DNA from 2 places in the Actinomadura rubteroloni genome. Region 2 is predicted to be linked to the other one. Evidence: predicted binding sites of a transcription regulator. Region 2 holds the regulator's gene; the other holds the start of a gene.

Region 1 (5,861 bases), on a different contig from region 2:
AACGACACGTACGCGCTGACCGGGTTGCCGGGCAGCGTGAAGACGGGCGTCCCGTCGAGCAGGCCGAATCCCTGCGGTTTGCCGGGCCGCATGCGCACTTTGTGGAACGCCATCGTGCCGACGCCCGTCAGGACCTCCTTGACGACGTCGCGGGCGCCCATCGAGACCCCACCGGTCGTGACGATCGCGTCAACGCTTCCGGCCAGGTCGCGCAGGGTGCGCAGGACGTCGGCTGGGTCGTCGGCGACGATCGCCCGCCGCCGTCCCGTGCCGCCCGCCTCGTCCACCGCGACGGCGAGCATGAAGCTGTTGGAGTCCCAGATCTGGCCCGGTTCCAGCTCGCTGCCCGGTTCGCGCAGTTCGCTGCCCGTGGACAGGACGACGACGCGGGGCTTGCGCCGCACACTCACCCGGGGCCGGCCGACGGCGGCGAGCATGCCGATCTGCGCGGCGCCGAGCCGGGTCCCCGCGTCCGCGACGACCTGGCCGGCGACGACGTCCTCACCGGACCGCCGGATGTAGTTCCCCGGCGGCGCGGCGCGCAGCACCCGGACGTCGCGCACGCCGCCGTCGGTCCACTCGACGGGCACGACCGCGTCCGCCCCGGCGGGCAGCGGGGCGCCCGTCATGATCCGCGCCGCGCTGCCGACGCCGATCTCGGCGACCCCCGCGACGCCCGCGGCGATGTCGCCGCGGACGGGCAGGGCGACCGGCGACGCCTCGGTGGCCCCGGCGATGTCCGCCGCGACCACCGCGTAGCCGTCCATCGCCGAGTTGTCGAAGGGCGGCAGCGCGACGGGCGCCGCGACGGGCTCGGCGAGGACCGTTCCCGCCGCGTCCGGCAGCGCCACCTCCTCCGGCGCCAGCACGGAGACCTCGGCCAGGATCCCGGCGAGATGCTCCGCGACCGTCCTCATGCCCACGCTTCCCCCGTCCGGTGACCGGTCACCCGTTCCCCGCACCGCCGCGCTCGGCGCAGAAGTCGCGCAGCCAGGAGAGGAACTCCGCCGACAGGTCTTCCCGCTCGGACGCGAACATCACGACCGTGCGGAGATACTCCAGCTTGTTGCCCGTGTCGTAGCGGCGTCCGCGGAACTTCACTCCGTAGACGCCCCCGCCCTGGTCGGCGGGCGTGTCGGCGAGCGTGCGCAGCGCGTCGGTGAGCTGGATCTCCCCGCCGCGGCCGGGCGGGGTCTTCTCCAGGACGTCGAACACCGAGGCGTCGCAGACGTAGCGGCCGATGATGATCCAGTTGCTGGGCGCCTCCCCGGTCGGCGGCTTCTCGACCAGGTCGGTGATCCGGACGACGTCCTCCTCGTCGGTGGTCTCGATCGCGGCGGAGCCATAGGCCGACACCTGCTCGGGTTCCACCTCCATCAGCGCGACGACGCTGCCGCCGTAGCGCTGCCGGACCTCGATCATGCGGCGCAGCAGGTCGTCGCGGGCGTCGATGAGGTCGTCGCCGAGCAGGACCGCGAACGGCTCGCGCCCCACGTGCTGGCGCGCGCAGTACACGGCGTGCCCGAGGCCCTTCGGCTCGCCCTGGCGGACGTAGTGCATGATCGCGAGGTCCGCGGACTCTCGGACGGCGGCCAGCCGTTCGGCGTCGCCCTTGGCGTCGAGGGCCTCCTCCAGCTCGTAGGCCCGGTCGAAGTGGTCCTCGATCGAGCGTTTGTTGCGGCCGGTGATCATCAGGACGTCGGTGAGTCCCGCGTCGACGGCCTCCTCGACGACGTACTGGATCGCCGGTTTGTCGACGATCGGCAGCATCTCCTTCGGCGTCGCCTTCGTCGCGGGCAGGAATCGGGTTCCGAGACCCGCCGCCGGAACGACGGCCTTGAGTACGGGTGCGTTGTCGGCCATGGTGAGACCCTAGCCACCGACGGTGAGAAGATCGTGAGCGACATCGACGCAAAGCGCGCGGCGCGCGCGTCCGCGCTGGCGGCGCGGACCGCCATGGACCCCTCGGCGCGGACGTCCGCCGCCCGTGCGCTGCGGGACGTGCTGCTGGCGGTCCCCGAGATGGAGATGGCGGGGACGGTCGCGGCCTACGCCTCGGTGGGCGACGAGCCCGACACCCGTGGCCTCCTGTTCGCGCTGTGGAAGCGCGGCGCGTACGTCCTGCTGCCTCTTCTCCTTCCGGACGGCGATCTGGACTGGGCGTCGTACGAAGGGCCGGACTCCCTGCGGCCGGGGCCGCGCGGGACGCTGGAGCCGTCCGAGCCGCCGCGCGGCCCGGGCGCGGTGGCCAGCGCCGACGTGGTGCTGGCGCCGGCGCTCGCGGTGGACCGGACGGGCACGCGTCTCGGCCGGGGCGGCGGTTCGTACGACCGGGCGCTGGCGCGGGTGGGTCCGGCGATCCTGACGGTGGCGCTGCTGTACGACGGCGAGCTGGTGGACTCCCTGCCCGCCGAACCGCATGATCGCCCGGTGCGGGCCGCGGTGACGCCGTCCGCAGGTCTCGTGCGCTTCGCCTGATCATTTTCCCTCCGTGACGGACCGGTGACGGAACGCGTCCATCGTCGCGGAGGGGTCTGACATTTTCGCGGCCGCCCGCCCGGACGGGACGTGGAACGCGGCAACAGAGGGCGAAACAGCCGCAAAAATCACAAATACTACATCGTCGCAGGTCACTCGGGTGCAGTCGCGGCAACCAGCGCCCGGAGATCGCCCCGAGCGGTCACTGAAAGTATGCGATCTGCGGCTAAATCTGTAGGATTCCTAAACGATCACTCGTCGCGGCCCCACCGGGAGGGATGTGCATCTCGAACTCTGGCTACTCCTCGGATCCACGCTCGTACTCAGTGCGATCGTCGCCGTCCGGCTGTCGTACCGCGCGGGACTGCCCAGCCTCCTCATCTACATCGCGCTCGGGCTCCTCATCGGCGAGGCCGGGGTCGGCATCGACTTCGACGACGCCGAACTCGCCGAGATCCTCGGGCTCGCCGCGCTCGTCCTGATCCTCGCCGAGGGCGGCATCACGACCGACTGGCGGCGCGTCCGCAGTTCGGTCCCCGCCGCGATCTCGGTGTCCGTCGCCGGGACGCTGATCAGCATCGGCGTCGTCGCGGGCGCCGCGATGTGGCTGCTCGGCATGGACTGGCAGCTCGCGTTCCTGCTGTCCGCCGTGCTCGCGCCGACCGACGCCGCCGCGGTCTTCTCCGTCCTGCGCCGCCTGCCCCTGCCCTCGCGCCTGACCGGCCTGCTGGAGGCGGAGTCGGGCTTCAACGACGCCCCCGTCGTCATCATCGTCGTGGCCCTCAGCACCACGGACGCGACCGCGCCGAACCTGTTCGAGCTCTTCGGCGTCATGGCATATGAGCTGATCGCGGGCGGTCTCCTCGGCTTCCTGATCGGCTGGCTCGGTGCGTACGGGCTACGACACGTCGCGCTGCCGGCGTCCGGCCTCTACCCGATCGCGGTGCTCTCGCTGTCGGTCGGGGCGTACGGCGCGGCTGCGCAGACGCACGCCAGCGGGTTCCTCGCGGTCTATGTGAGCGCGCTCGTTCTCGGGAACTCGCGGCTTCCGCACCGTCCTGCCACGCGGGGGTTCGCCGAAGGCATCGGCTGGCTCGCGCAGATCGGGCTGTTCGTGATGCTCGGGCTGCTCGCCTCGCCCGGTGAGCTTCCGGCGCAGATCGTCCCGGCGCTGATCATCGGGTTCGTCCTGCTGCTGGTGGCGCGGCCGCTCTCGGTCGTGCTGTCCACGTTCGGCTTCCGGCTGGGCTGGGGCGAGAAGATTTTCGCCTCGTGGGCCGGGCTGCGCGGCGCCGTACCGATCATCCTCGCGACGATCCCGATGGTGAACGACGTGCCCGGCGCCGACCGGCTGTTCGCGATCGTGTTCAACATCGTCGTTGTGTTCACCCTGCTCCAGGGGCCGACGCTCCCGCTCGTCGCCCGCTGGTGCCGGCTCAAGGACGATGAGAACCCCCGCGAACTCGGCGTCGAGGCCGCGCCGCTGGAAGAACTCCACGCCGAACTGCTGGAGATCCGCGTCCCGCCGGACTCCCTGCTCGGCGGCGTCGAGTTGTTCGAGCTGCGGCTGCCGCCGGGGGCGTCCATCACGCTCGTCGTCCGGGACGGCGCCAGCTTCGTTCCCCACTCGACCACCGCGCTGCGCGGCGGCGACACGCTGCTCGTCGTGACGACCGAGGACGTCCGGGAACTCACCGAACGGCGGCTGCGCGCGATCAGCCGGCGCGGCAAGCTGGCGGGCTGGTTCGGGGAGACCGGGGCCTGAGCCGGGGAACAGCCCGGAGGAGAATCCCGTTGCCAACATCGGTACCATTAGCAGTCGTTTCAACTGAGTGCCAGCCCGCTGGTCCGGGCTGTGTCAGCGAGGAGGAACCGTGCCGACGTATCAGTATGTTTGCACCGAGTGCGGCGAGCCTCTGGAGGTCGTGCAGAGTTTCAGCGACGACGCGCTGACCGAGTGCCCGGCCTGCCAGGGCAAACTCCGCAAGGTCTTCTCGGCTGCGGGGATCATCTTCAAGGGGTCCGGGTTCTACCGCACCGACAGCCGAGGGTCGTCGTCGTCCGCGGCGACGTCGCCCGCCAAGTCGACGGATGCGGGCAAGTCGGACACCACGAAGTCGGACTCGTCCTCGTCGGCCTCGTCCGGCACGAGCGAGTCGTCCTCGTCGTCCACGACCACGTCGTCGTCCTCCTCCTCGTCGGAGAAGGTGGCCTGACCTCGCCGGGGGTCCGGCGAGCGGCGGGGCGCCCGGGGATCAGCGCGGGAGTTATCCACAGTTCGCGGCGGGCCTCGCGGAGCGGTGCGGCGGCTGCCTAGGGTCGGCCGCATGACGACTTCGCAGACCTTCCCCGGGCCGGCCGCCGAGATCGGCGTCATCGGCGGCTCGGGCTTCTACTCCCTCCTCGACGACGCGGAGGAGTTCCGGGTCGACACGCCCTACGGGGCGCCGAGCGACCCGGTTGCCGTCGGGGAGCTGAACGGCCGCCGCGTCGCGTTCATCCCGCGCCACGGCCGCGACCACCGGTTCCCGCCGCACGCCATCCCCTACCGGGCGAACCTGTGGGCGCTGCGGGCTCTCGGCGTCCGGCAGGTGCTCGCGCCGAGCGCCGTCGGCTCGCTGGTCGCCGAACACGGCCCCGGGACGCTCGCCGTGCCCGACCAGCTCGTGGACCGGACGTCCGGACGCGCTCAGACCTACTACGAGACCGGCGCGGCCATACATGTGCCGTTCTCGGACCCGTACTGCTCGACGGGTCGCCGGGCCGCCGTCGACGCGGCGCGCGTGACCGGCTGGGATCCGGTGGACGGCGGCACGCTCGTCGTCATCGAAGGCCCCCGGTTTTCCACCCGCGCCGAGTCGCGGTGGTTCGCCGGGCAGGGCTGGACGCTCGTCGGGATGACGGGCCATCCCGAAGCGGTGCTCGCCCGGGAACTCGCACTCTGTTACACGCCGTTGTGCCTGGTCACGGACCTGGACGCCGGGGTCGACACGGGCGAGGGCGTGACGATGGCGGAGGTGCTGGAGGTCTTCCACGCGAACGTGGGACGGCTGCGGGCTCTCGTCGGCGACGTCGTGACGCGCCTTCCGGACGAGCGTCCGTGCGCCTGCCCGAACGTGCTCGACGGCATGAAGCTTCCGCTGGAGCTGCCGTGAACGGGCTGCGCTCTTTGCTGCGGTGGCGCGTCCGGCACCGGCGAGCGGCGGCGGCCCTGTTCGCGGCGTTCGGCGCCGGGTTCGGGCTGCTCGCGCTCCGCCCGCCTGGGGCCGCCGGGGTGGGGATCCTGACGGCGGCGCGCGACCTTCCGGCGGGCGCGACGCTGCGGCCGTCCGACGTGCGGCGGGCGACGGTGCCGCCGGACGCCGTCCCGGCCGGGGCCGCGC
Region 2 (5,861 bases):
TCCAGCGTCACCACGTACGGCGGGACGTTCCCCGGGTACCGGGCCGGGTCGGGTTCGCGCAGCGTGACCAGGCCCTCCCAGGAGACCGGGTCGTCCACCGCGAACCACGCGACGTCGGCCTCGACGCCGAGATCGGTGAACGCGCGATCGGTGACGGCCTGCTCGACCCGTTCGCGGAGGGCGGCGGCGTCGGCGGCGAGCCGGCCCCGCCACCAGGCGGGCTCGCGGCCGTGCGGGCCGTCCCAGGTGACGCCGGATCCCGCCAGGGGGAGGCGGTCGCGGCCGTCCTTGTCGTCGATGATCTCGCAGTGCCAGCCGTCGTGCCGCCCGAGCAGCAGCACCCGCGCCGGTACCCGTCCGTACCGGGGTGCTCCGAAATCCACCCGGTGACCTTATCCGGCGGGACGTGCCGCACCGGGCCGGACACGAAACCCGGGACGAACGCCGGGCGTGTCCCGGATCGTCGGGGGGCGGCGACGCGACACGGCGCACGTCCCGTCCCGCGCGCGGACCTCCGGGTACGGTCGGACTCCGGACTGCGGCCGATGCCGCCTGACTGCCCGGGAGGTGCCCGCGATGACGTCCGCCGACCAGGTGCTGCGCTCGGCCCGTGAACGGGAGCTGGTCGGCGCGGCCGTCCGGGCGCTGCGGGCCGCGGCGCCGTTCGGGTGGGAGCGGCTCGGGCTGGAGTTCCGCGCCACGGTCGTGATCGACAGCGTGCTGTTCGAGATCCGCGACGCGCACGGCCGCAGCCGGACCGCGATGCCGCCCGGCCAGGCCGTCGGGAAGATGGACGAGCTGCGCCGCCGCATGTACCGGCGCGGCAAGGGCGCGTGGTTCACCGCCCGGCTGGACGTGGAACGTTCCGGACGGTTCAGCGCCGAGTTCGACTACGACGGCGAGCCGGACTTCTCGCCCCCGCTCACCGGCGACGTCTACCGCCTCGACCTGGACCGCTTCCCGCGCGCCGCCGAGCACATCCCCGGCTGGCTGCGCGCCCGCCTCGCCGGGTCCTGACCGGTCCCGACCACCCGCCGCCGCACGGCAGACTGGGAGGATGCCCGCCACCCTTCCCGACGGCGACGCCGTGCCCGCGAGCGGGGACCTGCCCGCCGCCGCGCTGGACGGCCTCGGCTCCCGGCCGCTGGCGTTCTACGTCCACGTCCCGTTCTGCGTCACCCGGTGCGGCTACTGCGACTTCAACACCTACACGGCGACGGAGCTGGGCGAAGGGGCGACCCGGGAGTCCTACGCGGCGACGGCGGCGGCCGAGGTGCGGCTGGCCCGCCGCGTCCTCGGGGACGCCGCGCCGCCCGTCTCGACCGTGTTCGTCGGCGGCGGCACCCCGACGCTGCTGCCGCCGCGCGACCTCGGCGCGGTCCTCGCCGCGATCGACGCCGAGTTCGGGCTGGCGCCGGGCGCGGAGGTCACCACCGAGGCCAACCCCGAGTCGGTGGACCGCCGCTACCTGGACGAACTGCGCGCGGAAGGGTTCACGCGCGTCTCGTTCGGGATGCAGAGCGCCCGGGAGCATGTGCTGCGCGTCCTGGACCGGACGCACACGCCCGGCCGCGTCCCGCAGGTGGTCGAGTGGACGCGCGCGGCGGGGTTCGAGCACGTCAACCTCGACCTGATCTACGGGACGCCCGGCGAGACCGACGACGACTGGCGCGCCTCGCTGGAGGCCGCGCTCGCCTGCGGTCCCGACCACGTGTCGGCGTACGCGCTGATCGTGGAGGACGGCACCCGGCTCGCCGCCCGCGTCCGCCGGGGCGAGATCGCCGCCCCCGACGACGACGCGATGGCCGACCGCTACCTGCTGGCCGACGAACTTCTGACCAAACACGGCCTGACCTGGTACGAGATCTCCAACTGGGCCGCGTCGGACGACGCCGCCTGCCGCCACAACGTCCTGTACTGGACGGGCGCGGACTGGTGGGGCGTCGGGCCGGGCGCGCACTCGCACGTCGGCGGGACGCGGTGGTGGAACGTCAAGCACCCGGCGGCGTACGCGGCGCGGCTGGCCGACGGGAGCACGCCCGCGCACGCCCGCGAGATCCTGGCCGGCGACGACCGCCGGCTGGAGCGGATCATGCTGGAGCTGCGGCTCGCCACGGGCTGCCCGGCGGACCTGCTGGACGCGGCGGCGGTGCGCCGGGCGATCGGGGAGGGGCTGGTCGAACCCGGCCCGTGGGAGCAGGGACGCGCCGTCCTGACGCTGCGGGGGCGGCTGCTCGCGGACGCGGTCGTCCGCGACCTGACCTAGCCCGTCACGAAGTCGATCAGCTCCTCGACGCGGCCGAGCAGCGCGGGCTCCAGGTCGGTGTAGTCCGACACGCGGCCGAGGATGCGCTTCCACGCCGCGCCCGTGTCGTCGCCCCAGCCGAGCGCGGCGACGACGCCGTCCTTCCACGGGATGCCGCGCGGCACGTCCGGCCAGGCGCGGATGCCCACGGCGGACGGCTTCACGGCCGCCCAGATGTCGATGAACGGATGGCCCGTCACGAGGACGTCCGGCGACGTGATCTGCGCCGCGATCCGGCTCTCCTTGGACCCGGCGACGAGATGGTCCACGAGGACGCCGAGGCGGCGGCCCTCGCCGGGATCGAACTCCTCGACGATGGCGGGCAGGTCGTCCACGCCGCGCAGGAACTCCACGACGACGCCCTCGACGCGCAGGTCGTGGCCCCAGATCTTCTCGACCAGCTCGGCGTCGTGCAGGCCCTCGACGTAGATGCGGCTCTCGCGCGCCACCCGCGCCCGCAGCCCCCGGACGGCGACCGACCCGGACGCCGACCGCGCCGCGCCCGCCGGTCCGGGCGCGGGCCGGACGAGCGTGACGGGCCGTCCGTCGATGAGGAATCCGGCCTTGGTGAGCGGGAAGACGCGCCGCTTGCCGAACCGGTCCTCCAGCGTGACGCCCAGCTTGTCGCAGCCGACGACGGCACCGCAGAAGCCACTGTCCGGATCCTCCGCGACAAGCCCAATTTCCGCTGGTATCTCGGGAATCTGGCCCTTGCGGGGGAGTCGCCAGTCGCCCGCGAGGACGTCGTCGCCGTAGTCTCTGCTCCGCACGGATCCGCACTCTAACGAGGACGAGACGCCCCGGCACCTTCGGCCGACCCCGCGCGGGCCGTACACTTGGCACTCCAAGGTAAGGAGTGCCAGTACGGGGCAGGGGAGGTGACCACGTGCTCGACGACCGGAAACTCGCGGTCCTGCGGGCCATTGTCGAGGACCACGTCTCCACCAACGAGCCGGTCGGCTCCAAGGCTCTGGTGGACCGCCACAACCTCGGCGTGTCGTCGGCGACCATCCGCAACGACATGGCCGTCCTGGAGGACGAGGGCTACATCGCCCAGCCGCACACCAGCGCGGGCCGCGTCCCGACCGACAAGGGCTACCGGCTGTTCGTGGACCGGCTGTCCACGATCAAGCCGCTGTCGTCGGCCGAGCGCCGCGCGATCGAGACGTTCCTCGGCGGCGCCTACGACCTCGACGACGTCGTCGGCCGGACGGTGCGGCTGCTCGCGCAGCTCACCCGCCAGGTCGCGGTCGTCCAGTACCCGTCGCTGTCGCGGTCGACGGTCCGGCACGTGGAGCTGGTGCCGGTCGCCGAGAACCGGCTGCTGCTCGTCGTGATCACCAACACCGGCCGGGTGGAGCAGCGGGTGATCGACGCGCACGGCGTGACGGCCGAGGAGTCGATCGGCCGCCTGCGCACCCTGCTCAACACCTGCCTGGACGGGTGCGGGCTCGGCGACGTCGCGCACGCCGTGGCGAATCTGCCCGACCAGCTTCCGGCCAACGAGCGCCCGCTCGCGGCGGGAGTGCTGTCGGTGCTGCTGGAGACGCTGGTGGACAAGGCCGACGAGAAGATCGTCTTCGGCGGCGCCGCCAACCTCGCCCACATGGACTTCTCGCAGGGCCTGCGCGAGGTGCTGGAGGCGCTGGAGGAGCAGGTCGTGCTCATGCGGCTGCTCGGCGAGACCGGCGATTCCTCTACTGTTACCGTGCGGATCGGCACGGAGAACCCCGACGCGGGGTTCCGCTCGACCTCCGTCGTCGCCGCCGACTACGGCGTGGGCGACATCACCCTGGCCCGGCTCGGAGTGCTCGGGCCGACACGGATGGACTACCCCAGCACGATGGGAGCGGTACGGGCAGTGGCACGCTACGTCGGACAGATTCTGGCGGGTTCGTAAGTGGCCAACGACTACTACGCGACCCTCGGCGTCCGGCGGGACGCCAGTCCGGACGAGATCAAGAAGGCCTATCGCCGGCTCGCCCGGGAACTCCACCCGGACGTCAACCCGGACCCGGAGACCCAGGAGAAGTTCAAAGAGGTCACGCAGGCCTACGAGGTGCTCTCCGACCCGCAGAAGCGGGAGATGTTCGACATGGGCGCCGACCCGTACGCGCGGGGCGGCGGCGCGGGCCCCGGCGGGTTCGGCGGCGCCGGGTTCCCGTTCAGCGACATCATGGACGCCTTCTTCGGCTCCGCCACCCAGCGCGGCCCGCGCAGCCGCGCCCGGCGCGGCCGGAACGCCACGCTGCGCGTCGAGCTGGAGCTCTCCGAGGCCGCGTTCGGCACCACGCTGGAGCTGAACCTCGACACGGCCGTCGCCTGCGGCACCTGCCGGGGCGAGGGCGCCGCGCCCGGCACCCACCCCGAGACCTGCTCGACCTGCCAGGGACGCGGCGAGGTGCAGCAGGTGCAGCGCTCGTTCCTCGGCCAGGTCATGACGGCCCGTCCGTGCCCGGCGTGCGGCGGTTTCGGCAGCGTCATCCGGCACCCGTGCCCCGAGTGCTCGGGCGACGGACGGGTCCGCACGCGCCGTCCGGTCAAGGTCAAGATCCCGGCGGGCGTCGAGAACGGCATGCACATCCAGCTCGCCGGGGAGGGCGAGGTCGGCCCCGGCGGCGGCCCGCCCGGCGACCTGTTCCTGGAGATCGTCGAGAAGCCGCACCCGATCTTCAACCGGGAGGGCGACGACCTGCACTGCACGGTCGAGATCCCGATGACGGCGGCGGCGCTCGGCACGTCCGTCACGCTGGAGACCCTGGACGGCGCCGAGGAGATCGACATCCGGCCGGGCACCCAGTCCGGGCAGGTCATCACGCTGGCGGGGCGCGGCGTCCGGCACCTGGACGAGAACGGCCGCGGCGACCTCAAGCTCCACGTGACGGTCGAGACGCCGAACCGGCTGGACGACGAGCAGGAGGCCCTGCTGCGGCGCCTGTCCGAACTGCGCGGCGAGGAGCGGCCCCCGGGCAAGTTCTCGCCCGCCCAGCGCGGCGTCTTCTCCCGCCTCAAGGACGTCTTCAACCAGCACTGAGCACCCGCGCGGCCCGCCGGGAGCGCGGGCCGCGCGCAGGAGGAGGGACGGCCGTGACGGCTCCGGTTTTCCTGGCGGAGGCCGGGGCGCTCGACGCCGACCGCGTCGTGCTGGACGGCCCGGAGGGGCGGCACGCGGCCACCGTGCGGCGGCTGCGCGCCGGGGAGCGCGTCGACCTCACCGACGGCGCCGGGATCCTCGTGGAGGGCGTCGTCGCGGCGGTGGCCAAGGACGCGCTGACGGTCGAGGTCCACGTCCGCCGCGCCGTGCCCGAGCCCGTGCCCCGGCTCGTGGTCGTCCAGGCGCTGCCCAAGGGCGAGCGCGGCGAACTGGCCGTCGAGACGATGACCGAGGCCGGCGTGGACGAGATCGTCCCGTGGGCGGCCGAGCGGTGCGTCACCCGCTGGAAGGCCGAACGCCGCGACAAGGCCCTCGGCCGGTGGCGCTCGACCGCCCGCGAGGCCGCCAAGCAGGCCCGCCGCGCCTGGCTGCCCGCCGTCGCCGACCTGGCGACCACCGCCG

What was found. The regulator HrcA, encoded in region 2, represses chaperone genes, less so after heat shock. The targets are predictions, from matches to a motif close to TTGGCACTCTCNNNNNGAGAGTGCCAA.
Positions count from the first base shown of each region.
Region 1: the regulator HrcA is predicted to act here: its motif matches at 4,291-4,317, upstream of BTM25_RS08470 (FmdB family zinc ribbon protein).

Region 1 covers NZ_MTBP01000001.1:1,912,457-1,918,317, reverse strand. Annotated here, with positions in the region: gene glp (molybdotransferase-like divisome protein Glp) at 1-917, opposite strand, end outside; gene galU (UTP--glucose-1-phosphate uridylyltransferase GalU) at 946-1,863, opposite strand; gene BTM25_RS08480 (5-formyltetrahydrofolate cyclo-ligase) at 1,897-2,478, shown strand; gene BTM25_RS08475 (potassium/proton antiporter) at 2,759-4,243, shown strand; gene BTM25_RS08470 (FmdB family zinc ribbon protein) at 4,353-4,694, shown strand; gene BTM25_RS08465 (S-methyl-5'-thioadenosine phosphorylase) at 4,806-5,633, shown strand; gene BTM25_RS08460 (SAF domain-containing protein) at 5,630-5,861, shown strand, end outside.
Region 2 covers NZ_MTBP01000002.1:694,276-700,136, reverse strand. Annotated here, with positions in the region: gene BTM25_RS14755 (hypothetical protein) at 1-383, opposite strand, end outside; gene BTM25_RS14750 (antitoxin YezG family protein) at 577-1,017, shown strand; gene hemW (radical SAM family heme chaperone HemW) at 1,058-2,266, shown strand; gene BTM25_RS14740 (DUF3097 domain-containing protein) at 2,263-3,075, opposite strand; gene hrcA (heat-inducible transcriptional repressor HrcA) at 3,192-4,205, shown strand; gene dnaJ (molecular chaperone DnaJ) at 4,206-5,339, shown strand; gene BTM25_RS14725 (16S rRNA (uracil(1498)-N(3))-methyltransferase) at 5,393-5,861, shown strand, end outside.